3 regions of the Kribbella sp. NPDC056951 genome follow, and region 2 is predicted to be linked to each of the others. Evidence: predicted binding sites of a transcription regulator. Region 2 holds the regulator's gene; each other region holds the start of a gene.
The links. The regulator HrcA, encoded in region 2, represses chaperone genes, less so after heat shock. The targets are predictions, from matches to a motif close to TTGGCACTCGNNNNNNNCGAGTGCCAA.
Positions count from the first base shown of each region.

Region 1: a site for HrcA is predicted at 3,750-3,776, ahead of groES (co-chaperone GroES). Genes of this name have one in related genera too.
Region 3: a site for HrcA is predicted at 2,826-2,852, ahead of ACFTSF_RS15930 (FmdB family zinc ribbon protein). Genes of this name have one in related genera too.

Region 1 is NZ_JBHUQZ010000003.1:327,758-332,795, reverse strand. It holds gene shbA (RNA polymerase sigma factor ShbA) at 1-474, opposite strand, end outside; gene ACFTSF_RS14490 (TetR-like C-terminal domain-containing protein) at 573-869, opposite strand; gene ACFTSF_RS14485 (GNAT family N-acetyltransferase) at 1,042-1,494, opposite strand; gene groL (chaperonin GroEL) at 1,580-3,199, opposite strand; gene groES (co-chaperone GroES) at 3,317-3,613, opposite strand; gene ACFTSF_RS14470 (peptidoglycan-binding domain-containing protein) at 3,882-4,346, shown strand; gene ACFTSF_RS14465 (peptidoglycan-binding domain-containing protein) at 4,433-4,909, shown strand; gene ACFTSF_RS14460 (peptidoglycan-binding domain-containing protein) at 4,978-5,038, shown strand, end outside.
Region 2 is NZ_JBHUQZ010000010.1:26,875-31,912, forward strand. It holds gene ACFTSF_RS31105 (ThuA domain-containing protein) at 1-350, shown strand, start outside; gene ACFTSF_RS31110 (Gfo/Idh/MocA family protein) at 347-1,432, shown strand; gene hrcA (heat-inducible transcriptional repressor HrcA) at 1,482-2,504, shown strand; gene dnaJ (molecular chaperone DnaJ) at 2,533-3,675, shown strand; gene ACFTSF_RS31125 (16S rRNA (uracil(1498)-N(3))-methyltransferase) at 3,679-4,395, shown strand; gene ACFTSF_RS31130 (ATP-binding protein) at 4,709-5,038, shown strand, end outside.
Region 3 is NZ_JBHUQZ010000003.1:624,244-629,281, forward strand. It holds gene ACFTSF_RS15905 (hypothetical protein) at 1-579, shown strand, start outside; gene ACFTSF_RS15910 (hypothetical protein) at 576-716, shown strand; gene ACFTSF_RS15915 (alpha/beta fold hydrolase) at 713-1,336, shown strand; gene mscL (large conductance mechanosensitive channel protein MscL) at 1,333-1,725, opposite strand; gene ACFTSF_RS15925 (Flp pilus assembly protein CpaB) at 1,810-2,421, opposite strand; gene ACFTSF_RS15930 (FmdB family zinc ribbon protein) at 2,476-2,805, opposite strand; gene ACFTSF_RS15935 (penicillin acylase family protein) at 2,987-5,038, shown strand, end outside.

The DNA.
Region 1 (5,038 bases), on a different contig from region 2:
CCCCGCCACCACCCGGAGCCGCAGGATCTCCCGCAGCTTCTCCGGCAGCTTCTCCATCAGGTCCGTGATGCGCTGGACCTCCGAGTGCCGGACCGCGTGCTCCTCAGGTGTCGGCGACTCGTCAGCGCCGTCCGGCAGGTCCGGCGTGGTGACGTCGGCGACCGCGAACGCACGCTGGGCATCGGCGACCTTGCGGGCCGCGATGCCGTAGACGAAGGCCTCGAAGGGCCTTCCCTCATCACGGTACCGGCTGAGCGCGCCGAAGACCGCGACACAAACCTCTTGGGCGACGTCATCGACCATGTCGGCGCCACCGGGATAGGTCCACAAACGGGACCGAACATAGCGGTGCGCGACGGCGCGCACCCGTGTGAGCAGGTCGTTAAGAGCTGTACGGTCCCCGTTGCCGGCCAATGCGGCTAGATCCCTGAGCTCGACCCGGTCGTGGGTGTGCGGTACTCGGACCTCAGTCACCCCTCGCCCCCTCGTGTCGGACCGGTCAGCGTGAAAGATGGTACGGCTCTCATCTCTGCTTGCCTAGTGGCAATCCGTGGCCACTACCGGCCACTTCATCACGATCTGTGACTACCGGCCCGTAGCGCCTTGATCTCGTCGGCAACCAGGCCGGCCGGATCGACATCCATCCCGCTGAAGTGCCCCGCCAGTTCGAGTGACAGCACACCATGCAGCCGGGTCCAGAACAGCAACCCCCGATGTACGGCGGTCGCCGAGTCGCCGGCCGTTTCGACAATCACCCGCATCACCTGGTCGGAGATCGCGGTCGTGTCCGCCGGAGCGTGGTAGCCCGGCACCGGCGTTCCGTAGATCAGCAAGTACCGATGCGGATCAGCGCGGTGATCTGCTCCCACGCGTGCCGCCGCCCCCTCCCCGTGACCACAAGACCGGATAACCCCTCGTGTGGCCCGTTCTATCCCCCGTACACGACCGGAGAAGGGGCAACACCAGCGGATATCCGCTGGTGTGGTTGGGGGACAAGGCCGGGTCGCCGGCGCGGCAACCGTCGTACGGCGTGGGTTCTGATCAGGCCGGTGGTTCGAAGTGCAGGAGGTGGGAGGCTTCATCGCCTGCCCAGTCGATCGGGGTCCGACCGGCCTCTCGCCAGCCCGCGCGGCGGTACAGCGCGATCGCCGCGGATCCTGGCTTCTCGACCACCTCGAGGGTGAGCTTCCGCCCCGACTCCACGGCTGTGGTGACGCAGTGCTCGAGCAGCCGCCGGCCGACACCGGCTCGCGTCGCCCGTGGATCCACGAACAACCGCTCGACCGATGCGCCCCCGGCGGAATCCGTCGTCAGTACGACGTGGCCGACCACCCGGCCGTCAATGACAGCCACCCAGCAGTTGAGCCGATCCACCGGTGTCAACCACCCGCGGGGATCTGCCGGCCAGTTCACCGGGTATCCGGCGAGCTCGTGCACGTCCCGCAGCAACTCCACACAGACGTCGAGGTCCGCATCGGACCGTTCCCGAATCATCACCACCTGGCCAGCCAACCACACAAAGAACACCGCCCCGGCACACGTGGTGCCGGGGCGGTGCGGTGGTACTACTTGCCTGAGGTCAGTGACCGTGGCCGTGGCCGTGACCGGCTGCGGCGGGCTCTTCGTCCTCGGGCTTGTCGACGACCAGGGTCTCGGTCGTCAGCAGCAGGGCGGCGATGGAACCGGCGTTGGCGAGCGCGGAACGCGTCACCTTGACCGGGTCCAGGACACCCTGACCGAGCAGGTCGCCGTACTCGCCGGTGGCGGCGTTGAAGCCGCTGCCGACCTCGAGCTCCGCAACCTTCGAGGTCACCACGTAGCCCTCGTAACCGCCGTTCTCGGCGATCCAGCGCAGCGGCTCGACGACCGACTTGCGGACGATCCGGACACCCGCGAGCTCGTCACCCTCGAGGCCCAGGCCGTCGTCGAGCACCGTGGCGGCGTGCACCAGGGCGGAGCCGCCACCGGCGACGATGCCCTCTTCGATCGCGGCGCGCGTCGCGGAGACGGCGTCCTCGATCCGGTGCTTCTTCTCCTTCAGCTCGACCTCGGTGGCCGCGCCGACCTTGATCACGCAGACGCCGCCGGCGAGCTTCGCCAGCCGCTCCTGCAGCTTCTCGCGGTCCCAGTCGGAGTCGGTCCGCTCGATCTCGGCCTTGATCTGGTTGACCCGGCCCTCGATGTCGTCGGCCTTGCCGGCACCCTCGACAACAGTGGTGTTGTCCTTGGTGACGACGATCCGGCGCGACGTACCGAGCACCTCGAGGCCGACCTGGTCGAGCTTCAGCCCGACCTCCGGCGCGATCACCTGGGCGCCGGTGAGGGCAGCCAGGTCCTCGAGCATCGCCTTGCGGCGGTCACCGAAGCCCGGCGCCTTGACGGCGACGGAGGTGAAGTTGCCGCGGATCTTGTTCACCACGAGGGTGGACAGGGCCTCGGCCTCGACGTCCTCGGCGATGATCAGCAGCGTCTTGCCGGACTGCACGACCTTCTCCAGCAGCGGCAGCAGGTCCGCGATCGCGGAGATCTTGCCCTGGTGGATCAGGATGTACGGGTCCTCCAGCACCGCTTCGCCGGCCTCGGCGTCGGTGATGAAGTACGGCGAGATGTAGCCCTTGTCGAACTGCATTCCCTCGGTGAACTCGAGCTCGGTGCCGAAGGTGTTCGACTCCTCGACAGTGATCACACCGTCCTTGCCCACCTTGTCGAACGCGTCCGCGATCAGGGTGCCGATCTCGGCGTCCCGGGCGGAGATGGTGGCGACGTGGGCCATGTCGCCCTTGTCGTCCACCGGCCGGGCGGTCTCGACGAGCCGCGCGGAGACGGCCTCGACAGCCGCCTCGATCCCGCGCTTGAGGCCCATCGGGTTGACCCCGGCGGCGACGGCCCGCAGGCCCTCGTGCACCAGTGCCTGCGCCAGCACCGTCGCGGTGGTGGTGCCGTCACCGGCGATGTCGTTGGTCTTGGTGGCGACCTCCTTGGCGAGCTGCGCGCCAAGGTTCTCGAACGGGTCGTCCAGCTCGACCTCACGGGCGACGGTGACACCGTCGTTGGTGATGGTCGGGGCGCCCCACTTCTTGTCCAGGACGACGTAGCGGCCCTTCGGGCCCAGCGTCACCTTCACCGTGTTCGCGAGCTTGTCGACGCCACGCTCCAGCGCGCGCCGCGCGTTCTCGTCGAACTCGAGGATCTTCGGCATGAAGAAAACCAGTCCTTTTCTGAATGTCTCGTACGGCGGTTCCCGCTGCCCTGACCCACTCCGCCCCGGTGCCTAGTGGCAGCCGGGGCGGTGACAGTCAGGAACAGCGGGCGGTCGTCACTTGCTGACGACTGCGAGGATGTCGCGGGCGCCCAGGATCAGGTAGTCCTGGCCGTCGTACTTGACCTCGGTGCCGCCGTACTTGGAGTAGATGACCTTGTCGCCGACGGCGACGTCCAGCGGGACGCGGTTGCCGTTGTCGTCGATCCGGCCCGGGCCGACGGCGAGGATCTCGCCCTCCTGCGGCTTCTCCTTGGCGGTGTCCGGAATCACCAGGCCGGACTTCGTGGTCTGCTCGGCTTCGAGCGGCGCGACGAGGACCCGGTCCTCGAGCGGCTTGATCGTGACCGACACTTGCTGACCTCCACGGTCGATTCGCTTTTTGTCTGTGGTGCTGCGGTGATCGCGCTCCCCTGCCGTCGCGGGGGTCAGGAGGTTGGACCACTGGCACACTCACACCGAGAGTGCCAACACCGAATCTAGGCCGCGATTAGCACTCGGTCAACTCGAGTGCCAAACGAAATCTCCCCGAGCGGTCACTCCGGGCAACCAACCGCTCCCAGCGCGAGTCCAACTCGCCAACGGATCCCGATCGGAGGGTCCCGTCTCTGGGGAGCACAAGATGTTTCGTCGCCTGCCGGCCGTCGCCCTCGCTGCGGCTGCCCTCGTCGTCAGCCCGCTCGCGGCCACCGCGTCCGCCGCACCTTTGAGCCAGTGTGACTCCGCGACGTTCAAGAACGTCGGGAAGGGCTGGACCGTCTTCGTCCCGAGCGAGTGGGAGAGCACCAGCACCACCTGCAACCTCAAGTACGGCGACAACCCGCACCGCGACCCGAAGAACCCCTTCGGCGACCCGGCCCGCGCGATCCAGGCACTGCAGAGCAACCTGAACTACTGCTACGGCTACAAGCTCGCCAAGGACGGCAAGTACGGCGCCAAGACCCGCGACGCCGTCAAGGCCGTCCAGAAGAAGCTCAAGCTCCCCGCCGACGGCATCTACGGCCCGAACACCCGCTCCGCGCTCAAGTGGCGGATGTACAACCCGACCACGAAGGCCTGGAGCCAGGCCTGCTACGACAAGCTCTGACCCCAGTACAACCGAACGGGCTCGTGCCGGCGTCATACCCGGTACGAGATCCCGATCAACGGGATCCGGTCCTTGGGGAGGACCTCATGCCTATTCAGCTGCGCTACAAGGCGGCCGTGACACTCGTCGCGGCCGCCCTCGTCATCACCCCACTCACCGCCGCCACAGCGTCCGCCGCACCGCTGCCGCAGTGCCAGTCCGCGACGTTCCGGAACGTCGGGGGCGGCTGGCAGGTCTTCGTCCCTGACGTCTGGGAGGACTGGAGCACGACCTGCAACCTCAGGTACGGCGATCTGCCGCACCGGGACCCGAAGAACCCGTTCGGCAACCCGACGCAGGCCATCCAGGCACTGCAGAGCAATCTCAACTACTGCTACGGCTCCAAGCTGTCCAAGGACGGGTTGTACGGCGCCAAGACGCGGGACGCCGTGAAGGTCGTCCAGGGCAAGCTCGGGCTGACCAAGGACGGCATCTACGGCCCGCGGACCCGGTCGGCGATGAAGTGGCGGATGTGGAACCCTTCCAAGAAGGTGTGGAGCCAGGGCTGTTACGACAAGCTCTGAGCATCCAAGCGTGCACAGATAGTGGTCACACGCTGGCCTAACGCAGGCCGGCGTGGGACCGTCTTCCCATGGCTTTCACGCTGCCCAAGCTGCCGAAGTTCTCCGGCCGCACCATCGCGGTGCTGGCCG
Region 2 (5,038 bases):
ACCACTTCGTCACCGGCGGCCAGTTCATCTCGCACCCGCACAACTTCACCGACTACCGCGTCGAGGTGATCGCGGAGCACCCGATCGTCGAGGGCATCACGCACTTCGACGTCCACACCGAGCAGTACTACCTGCACGTGGACCCGACCAACGACGTACTGGCCACCACCACGCTCGCCTCGCACCCGGACTTCCCGTGGATCGAGGGTGCGGTGATGCCGGCGGTTTGGACACGCACGTGGGGTGAGGGTCGCGTGTTCGTCTGCACGGTCGGCCACAAGCTCGACGACTTCGACGTCCCCGAGGTGCGCACGATCATCGAGCGGGGGCTGCTGTGGGCGAGCAAGTGACCCGCGTTGGCATTGTCGGCACCGGAGTCATCTCTGGCACCTACCTAGATCACCTGGCCAAGCTCCCGGGGGTCGAGGTGGTCGCAGTCGCCGACCTGGACCTCGCGCGCGCCCAGGCGGTCGCCACGGACAGCGTCCGCGCGCTCACTCCGGATGAGCTGTACGCCGCCGACGACGTCGACATCGTGGTCAACCTGACGATCCCGGCCGCGCATGCCGCCGTACATCAGGCTGCTCTGAGTGCTGGCAAGCACGTGTACGGCGAGAAGCCGCTGGCCATGGATCGCATCGAGGCCGAGCCGCTGCTCAAGTACGCCGCTGCGAACGACCTGCGGATCGGCTGTGCCCCCGACACCGTCCTCGGCACCGGCACGCAGACTGCGCGCGCGGTGATCGATCGCGGGGACATCGGCGTACCGCATGCTGCGACCGCTTTCATGGTGACGCCCGGCCACGAGCTGTGGCACCCGGCGCCCGAGTTCTACTACCAGCCCGGCGGCGGCCCGGTTCTCGACATGGGTCCCTACTACGTGACCAGCCTGGTCACGCTCCTCGGACCGGTACGGCGGGTCACTGCGCGAGCCGGGCAGTCGAAGCAGGAGCGGATGATCCACACCGGTCCCCGGGCCGGGGCTGTGTTCCCGGTGGAGGTCCCGACGCATGTGACCGGCGTACTGGAGCACGAGTCCGGTGCGCTGACAACGGTGCTGATGTCGTTCGACGTGTGGGCTGGACGGCTGCCACGGATCGAGGTGCACGGTACTGACGGCAGTCTGTCGGTTCCGGACCCCAATGGCTTCGACGGGACGGTTGAGCTCGTCACGCCGGAGCAGCGCGAGTGGACCGAGGCACCGGTCGCCGGTGGGTACGCCGGAGCGGGTCGGGGCGTCGGCGTGGCGGACATGGCCCGGGCTTTGCGCAACGGCGAGCCGCACCGGGCGAACGGCGAGCTGGCGTACCACGTGCTCGACGTACTGGAGTCTTTTATCGACTCTGCCGTCCAGGACCAGCCCTTGGATGTGGCCAGTACAGTGACGCGCCCCGCAGCCGTTCCGTTGGGAGCGACGCCCGACACCGCCTAGACTGGCACTCTGACTTTGTGAGTGCCAAGCGTGGGAGAGGGTGGTGCGCGTGCTGGACGAGCGCAAGCTGGATGTACTCCGCGCCATCGTCGAGGACTACGTGGCGACCCACGAGCCGGTCGGCTCGAAGACACTCGTCGACCGGCACAACCTCGGTGTCTCCCCGGCCACGGTGCGCAACGACATGGCCGCGCTGGAGGAGGAGGGGTACATCACCCAGCCGCACACCAGCGCCGGCCGGATCCCGACCGATGCGGGCTACCGGCTGTTCGTCGACAAGCTGAGCACGGTCAAGACGCTGTCCGCGGCCGAGAAGAAGGCCATCACGTCCTTCCTCGGCGGCGCGGTCGACCTGGACGACGTCGTACGGCGCACCGTCCGGCTGCTTGCCCAGATCACCCGCCAGGTCGCGATCGTGCAGTACCCGTCGCTGAACCGGTCGAGCGTCCGGCACATCGAGGTGGTCACGATGACACCGCGCCGGTTGCTCCTGGTTCTGATCACCAGCAACGGTCGCGTCGAGCAGCGGATCGTCGAGCTGCCGAAGGACGTCGACGAGCAGCTGGTCGCCGACCTCCGGTCGCGGCTGAACACGGCGATGGCCGGTCAGCGACTGACCGAGGCCACCACCTCGCTGGGCCTGGTCGCCGACAACTTCGCTCCGGACGACCGGCCGCTGGTGGCCGCGATCGTCACCACCCTGCTCGAGGCGTTCACCGACGAGATGGGTGAGCAGCGGATCGCAGTCGGCGGCGCGGCCAACCTGACCCGGTACGGCGACGACTTCGAGCGGAACGTGAAGCCGGTGCTGGAGGCGCTGGAGGAGCACGTCATCCTGCTCAAGCTGCTCGGTGAGGCGACTCACCCGCAGACCCTGACGGTCCGCATCGGTCACGAGAACCCGTACGAGGAACTGGCCACCACCTCGGTGGTCGCGACCGGCTACGGGTCCAAGTCGGAGGCGCTGGCCACGCTGGGCATCGTCGGCCCGACCCACATGGACTATCCGAGCACGATGGGCGCCGTACGGGCTGTCGCGCGCTATGTCAGCCAGATTTTGGCTGAATCCTGATGCACTCACTTAACCCCTGGTCTGGAGTATGAGCACCGATTACTACGCCGTCCTGGGCGTCAGCCGTGACGCTTCAGCGGACGAGATCAAGAAGGCGTACCGCAAGCTGGCACGCCAGTACCATCCCGACGTCAACGACTCCGAGGACGCGCACCACAAGTTCCAGGAGATCGGCCGCGCGTTCCAGGTGCTGAGCGACCCGCAGAAGCGGCAGATGCACGATCTCGGCGGCGACCCGTTCGCGTCCGCCGGTGGCGGTCCCGGTGGGTTCGGCGGCGGCCAGGCGTTCACGTTCACCGACATCATGGATGCGTTCTTCGGCCAGACCGGTGGCGCGACTCGTGGTCCGCGGCCGCGGACGCGGCGCGGCCAGGACGCGCTGATCCCGCTGCGGATCGACCTCGCCGAGGCGGCCTTCGGGACGACCCGCGAGCTGAAGGTCGACACCGCCGTACTGTGTCCGACCTGTTCGGGTTCGGGTGCGGCGGCCGGCTCCGAGCCGGTCACCTGCGAGATCTGCCACGGCCGTGGCGAGGTGACCCACACTCAGCGCTCGTTCCTCGGTGAGGTGCGCACGATGCGCCCCTGCCCGAACTGCCGCGGCTTCGGGACCACCATCCCCAACCCGTGCGTCGAGTGTGCGGGCGACGGCCGGGTCCGCTCCCGCCGTACTGTCACCGTGAAGATCCCCGGCGGCGTCGACACCGGCACCCGCGTGCAGCTGTCCGGTCAGGGCGAGGTCGGCCCCGGCGGCGGCCCGGCCGGCGACCTGTACGTCGAGATCGAGGTCGAGCAGCACGAGGTCTTCACCCGCAACGGCGACGACCTGCACTGCACGGTCACGCTCCCGATGACGGCGGCCGCACTCGGTACGACGATCGACCTGCCGACACTGGAGGGCGAGACCACTCCGTTGGAGGTCCGCCCGGGCACGCAGTCCGGTACGGCGATGACACTGACCGCACGCGGTGTGCCGCGGCTGCGGCACGCGGGTCGCGGCGACCTGATCGTGCAGATCATCGTCGAGACCCCGACCAAACTCGACGACAGCCAGGCGGAGCTGCTCCGGCAACTCGCCGTGGCGCGCGACGAGGAGCGGCCGCAGGGTCAGATCCAGGCCACCCACAAGGGTGTCTTCGGCCGCCTCCGCGACGCCTTCGGCCAGCACTAAGCGATGGGTGTCGCGGTCTTCTTCGCCGCCGAGCTGGACGGCGAGGAGCTGACACTGGACGGCGCCGAAGGCCGGCACGCCGCCGTCGTACGGCGGATCGGCCCCGGCGAGCGAATCCGCCTGACCGACGGGCGCGGTTCGTGGGCCGAGGGTCCGGTGGCGACCGCCTCGAAGACCGGGTTGACCATCACCGTCGACCAGCGCGGGACCGACCCAGCCAGTACGCCGCGACTGGTCGTCGTACAGGCCTTGCCGAAGGGCGAGCGGGCCGAACTGGCCGTCGAGATGCTGACCGAGGTCGGCGCCGACGTGATCGTGCCGTGGAACGCGGAACGCAGCCAATTCCGCAGCAACCCGGAGCGATCCGCCAAGACGTTCGCCAAGTGGCAAGCCTGGGCCTTCGAGGCCAGCAAGCAGTCCCGCCGCACCTGGTTCGCCGAGGTAGCCCCGATCGCCACCACCGCCGAAATCGCCAAACTCCTCCAAGACGCGGCGCTCCCCGTCATCCTGCACGAGGAAGCAACCACGCCCCTCGCCGGCCTCGCCGTACCCCCCACCGGCGACATCGTCATCGTCATCGGCCCCGAAGGCGGCATAACCCCCTCCGAACTAACCACCTTCGCCGTCACCCCAGTCCGCCTAGGCGCCACAGTCCTCCGCACCTCAACCGCCGGCGTAGCCGCCGCCTCCGCCCTACTCGCCCACTCCCGCTGGACCTAACAGGGCTGGGGTAGCTCACCCACCCGTGCGCGTCGCGCGTGGATCTGCGGTCTTACCCGCCCGGGCCGACGGTGGTTCAGGCGTGTGCGGCCTGCTGAGGTCGGCAATGGATGGCGGCGGCGTACTCGTCCCTGTGGGGCCTGGGACGAGCCTCTCTGGAAGTGGTGCAGACAGCCATGCCAGGCGTGCGCCGGCCAGCAGGAGTGAGGGATGGCAGATCTGCAGTCACCTCGGCGGCAGATTTGCACTTAAGAAGCGGCAGATTTGCAGGCAGAGGCACGGCAAATTTGCAGTCGGGTGCCATACTCGAGGGGTGAACGACAATCTGGAGCCCCGCGCCGAGCCTGCGTCGCCGTTGGGGCGGGTCCTGCCACGCCATGCGCGTGCGCTGATAGAGGAGGCGATGGCCGATACCCGGGTTGTTCTGGTGAACGGTGCGCGGCAGAGCGGTAAGAGCACGCTGGTCCGGCTTGTCGGGGCCGCCGCGGACGCGGAGTGGTACACCCTTGACGACGCCGACATCCGCGGGGCGGCTGAAGAGGACCCCAGAGGGTTCGTGGCCGGGCCGAAGCCGATGATCATCGACGAGATCCAGCGACTCCCGGAGCTCCTTCTCTCGATCAAGTCCCGGGTCGACGCGCGA
Region 3 (5,038 bases), on a different contig from region 2:
GTCCTCGAACCGGGTGAGGTCGCGTACGTCAACACACCCGCGCACTACGCCCGCCTGTACCGGGGGAGTGGCCGCTACACGCAGAGCGGCGGCTTCATCATCGGTCACCCCGCACTCGTGGTCGGAGCGATGGCTGCCAACGCTGCCGTGAACGCGAGCCGCAAGGCTGCAGCGAAGCGCAACACCGAGCTGATGTGGCGAGACCTGCAAGAGGTTCCCACGGTTGCGACGAACTATCGGATCCTCTGCCAGCTGCCCGGCCGCGGCTGGTTGAGCTTCTACTACAACGCAGTGCAGGAGTTCTATCCCGATCCGGCCAACTGGCAGATCACCTTCGGATTCCAGAACGCCGAACCGCTCCAGCTCGGCGGACTCGCGATGCCGACCTTGTCGATCCTGACCGCGTGGTGCGTGCTCGGCAGTGACCGCTGGCACGGCGAACCGGGCATCCAGCCGCTGCTCCAAGCCGCCGTCGCTCCCCAGATCGACCCGAACGCCGTCCAGGGCGAGGTGGTCGCCGACCAGCCACGTGAGCTCGGCACCGGCGAGCCCCGCGGACTCGGTAACCTGGAACCATGACAACTCCGTACGAGGACGACGAGCCGGTGCTGCCCGACCAGACCCGCGACGACGACCCGCGGAGCTGGGGCGAAGGTGACTCCACCAGCGACGACGACGAGCGCATCCTGCGCGAGGTCCCACCGCACCACGGATGAGCCCAACGGTTCTGCTCGTCCATGGCGGTCTCTGGGAACCCATGGACGCCGAGAGATTCTGGGGTACGCCGGGTATCACCGCCGGACTCACTTCCGCCGGCCTGACCGTGCTTGCCCCCGACCGTCCGAAGGATCCGAGCGGTTGGGACGTCGAGCTCGAAGCCCTCGGTGAACTGCTGGCGAATCACGCCGAACCGCTCACCATCGTCGGCGCATCCAACGGATGCACGGTTGCTGCTTTGCTTACATTGGTCTACCCCGATCTGGTCGAGCGACTCGTTCTGGCTTGGCCGGCGACCGCGGGTGACTCCGGAGTCGACACGCTCGTGCTGGCCGGTCTTCTCGGCCGCGGTTGCGCCGCCGATGATGCCGGCAAGCTGTTGGCCGGCGACACCCTTCGAGGTACGACGGACGTCGATCTGATCGACCTGGCTCGGATCCCGGTCGGTGTTCTGCCGTCGCTGCTCGAGAATCCGACACACCAACGTCAGACGGTCGACGCCCTGCTGGGGCTGATCGCGGGAAGCCGGGAGCTGTCCGGTTGCCCGGAACCACCGCGCCCCGACTTCCCGCCGTACCTGGATCAGTTCGTGCGGACGATCGTGGAGTTCGTGAGTTAGGAACGCTGGCGCAGGGAGTCGCGGATCTCGGTCAGCAACTGCTGGTCGGTGGTCAGCGCCTCGTCGTCCGGAGCCGGCTCCTCGCCGCGCTTGCGACGCTCGGCCAGCTTGTTTAGCGGGTACACGATGAGGAAGTACACGGCCGCTGCGACGAACAGGAAGTTCAGGATCTCCTGCAGGATGACACCGAAGTGGAAGGTGGAGTCGTTCAGATGAGCGACCCACAGTTTGCTGACGTCCGCGGCGCCGAAGATCGCGCCGACGAGCGGGGTGATCAGATTCTCGACGATCGCAGTCACGATCTTGCCGAATGCTGCGCCGATGACGACCGCGACGGCGAGGTCGACGACGTTGCCGCGCATGATGAATTCTTTGAAGCCCTTGAGCATTGGAGTGCCTCCACGAAGCGGATGTTGTACTCCGGTCAACGTAGGACCGCACCGCAGGTCACGCGAGGGCACGCGCCGCAGTGATCAACTCGTATCCGGGGTCAGCGCGACACTGATTCTGGAATTCGTCGTGGCCTGGGCCAGTCTGGCGGCGACGGCGGGGGAGACGGCTGTGACGATCAGTGCGCCGGTCGATCGTGAACTCGGCAAGGCGATCACCCGGACGGCGTGCGCCACGAGGCCGGCCGCAGCGGACGTCGTACTGGTGCCGGCGTAGAGGTCGATGCGATCGCCGACCCGGAGCAAAGCGCCGACCTCGGCGTCGTCGATGCGGAACGGATATGCGACCGACCCGGAAGGGACCAGGCCTGGGCCTAGGAAACGGGCATCGGTGAGTGGTTCGCCGGCTCTGACCGGTCCGGTCAAGACGCGACGGGCGAGGTCGGCGCCGGGTCTGAGGGCTGCCGAAGGTACGGAGTCGGCAGGGAGGGCGAGCGTGCGTAGGTCGTCCGCGGTGGGCGTGATTCCGCCCGGTAGGTCACGGGCTGCGGCCAGGACCGTGACCGTGGGTGGGGCGGCGGGAGCGAGGGAGGTGAGGCCGAAGTAGACGGCGGCCGCGGCGGCGACACCGGCCAGGAGGCGGCGGTGCCAGCGGGCGGCTCGGGACAGATCGCGAAGGAACGAAAGGCTTTTCATGCCAGAGAAAGTACGAGTTTCTCCGGCACTCCTTTCAGTTATCCACAGGCCAGATCAGGCAGCGCTGGTGGAGCTGGACGAGCCGCCCGAGCTGGACGTCGTGGAGCTGCTCTTGCTCGACGAGTCCGAGGACTTCGCGGCCGGCTTGGAGTCCGACGAGGAGGTCGACGACGACTCCGACTTGGCCGGGAGCGAGCTCTTACCGGACGAGCGGCTGTCGGTGCGGTAGAAACCGGAGCCCTTGAAGACAACACCCACCGCGTTGAAGACCTTACGCAGCGTGCCCTGGCACGCGGGGCAGACGGTCAATGCGTCGTCGGTGAAGCTCTGCCGCACCTCGAGCGCCTCACCGCAATCGGTGCACTGGTACTGGTACGTGGGCACGGTTGGTTCCCTTCAGGCCGCTGGCACTCCTACTACTCGACTGCTAATAATGCGTCAGCGGCCCGAAGTATTCCAAACTCCCGTCTCAACTGCGCCCCGCAGCCCCCTCCGGACGCAGAGCAACGCAAAGTTCACCGGACCCCATTTGGGGCCACGGGCTGCATTCTCTACGGTTGGGTCCGTGCGTCGCCTGCTTCGAGCCGTCATCATCTGCGGTATCGCGCTCGCCACGGTCCTCGTGGTGATCGCCGGTACTGCCGTCTTCGTCGTCCGCCACTCCTTCCCGACGTACGACGGGACGGTCGAGCTGGCGGGTCTGGACGCCGATGTCGAGGTGGTCCGGGACAGCAACGGGATCCCGCAGATCTATGCCTCGAACCCGGCCGACCTGTTCGCCGCACAGGGCTATGTGCACGCGCAGGACCGGTTCTTCGAGATGGACTTCCGCCGGCACGTCACAGCGGGCCGGCTGAGTGAGCTGTTCGGCAAGGACGCGCTGGAGACGGACAAGTTCGTCCGCACGCTGGGCTGGCGCCGGGTTGCCGAGAAGGAGCTCGGGCTGGTCAGCCCGTCCACCCGGCAGTACCTGGACGACTACGCCCGCGGTGTGAACGCCTATCTGGACAAGCACAGCGGTTCCGGCCTCAGCCTGGAGTACGCCGTACTGGGTCTGGACCCCAATGGTCGCCGGGACTATCGCCCGGAGCCGTGGACCGCGGCCGACTCAATGGCCTGGCTGAAGGCGATGGCCTGGGACCTCGGCGGCAACATGGGTGAGGAGATCAACCGCACCAAGCTGCTGGCCACCATCCCATCCAAGAGCGTCGACTCCCTTTACCCGGCGTACCCGTACGACCGGAACGAGCCGATCGTCCCGACTGCCTCAGTCGGCAAGGACGGCAAGTTCAGTGCGACTCCGCCGGCCACCAACGAGCTGCGCCGCGGCATGCTGACGACCGATCTGCTGAAGTCACTCGACTCGGTGGACAAGGTCGCCAAGGGTCTGCCGCAGCTGCTCGGCCAGGGCGACGGCATCGGTTCGAACTCGTGGGTCGTGTCCGGCGACCACACCGACAGCGGGAAGCCGCTGCTGGCCAACGACCCGCACCTCGGCGCCACCATGCCGGGCATCTGGTCGCAGGTCGGTCTGCACTGCACCAAGCAGAGCCGCACCTGCCCGTACGACGTCTCCGGCTTCAGCTTCTCCGGACTGCCCGGCGTGGTGATCGGCCACAACAACGCGATCTCCTGGGGATTCACCAACCTCGACCCCGATGTCCAGGACCTGTACCTGGAGAAGATCGAGGGCGACAACGTCCTCTACAACAACCGCTGGAAGCCGCTGTCCAAGCGCGAGGAGACCTTCAAGGTCGCAGGCCAGGACGACCCGGTGAAGATCACTGTGCGGGAGTCCCGGCACGGCCCGATCATCTCCGACGTCGGCGCCGAGGAGCGCGAGACCGGTGAGCTGGCCGCGCGGCGCGACAAGGCAGCGACGGCGTACGGCGTGGCTTTGCAGTGGACTGCGCTCCGGCCAGGGAAGACCGCCGACGCTCTGTTCGCGATCAACCGCGCGCAGAACTGGACGCAGTTCCGCGACGCGGCCCGGCAGTTCGAGGTCCCTTCGCAGAACCTGATCTACGCCGACACCGAGGGGCACATCGGCTACCAGGCGCCCGGTCTGGTCCCGATCCGCAAGGTCGCCAGCGGGAAGTGGCCGGTGGCCGGCTGGGACCCGAGGAACGACTGGACCAAGTACATCCCGTTCGACGCGATGCCGACCGAGCTCGACCCGGCCGACGGGATCATCGTCACCGCGAACCAGGCCGTCGTACCGAAGTCGTATCCGTACTTCCTGAGCGACAGCTGGGACTACGGCTACCGGTCGCAGCAGATCCTGGACCGGATCAAGGCGGCCGGCACGCTCGACGCGAGCAAGATGGCGTCGATCCAGTTGGACACCAAGAACCGGGCCGCCGAGATGCTGGTGCCGTCGCTGCTCAAGATCGGGATCAACGACGCGTTCGACCGGCAAGGACAGGACACCCTCAAGGGCTGGGACTTCACCCAGCCGGCCGATTCGGCACCGGCGGCGTACTTCAACGTCGTGTGGCGCAATCTGCTGTCGCTGACCTTCCACGACCAGCTGCCGAAGGCGGCCTGGCCGGATGGCGGCTCCCGGTGGGTCGAGGTCGTGCACACGCTGCTCGGGCAGCCCAGCAACAGCTGGTGG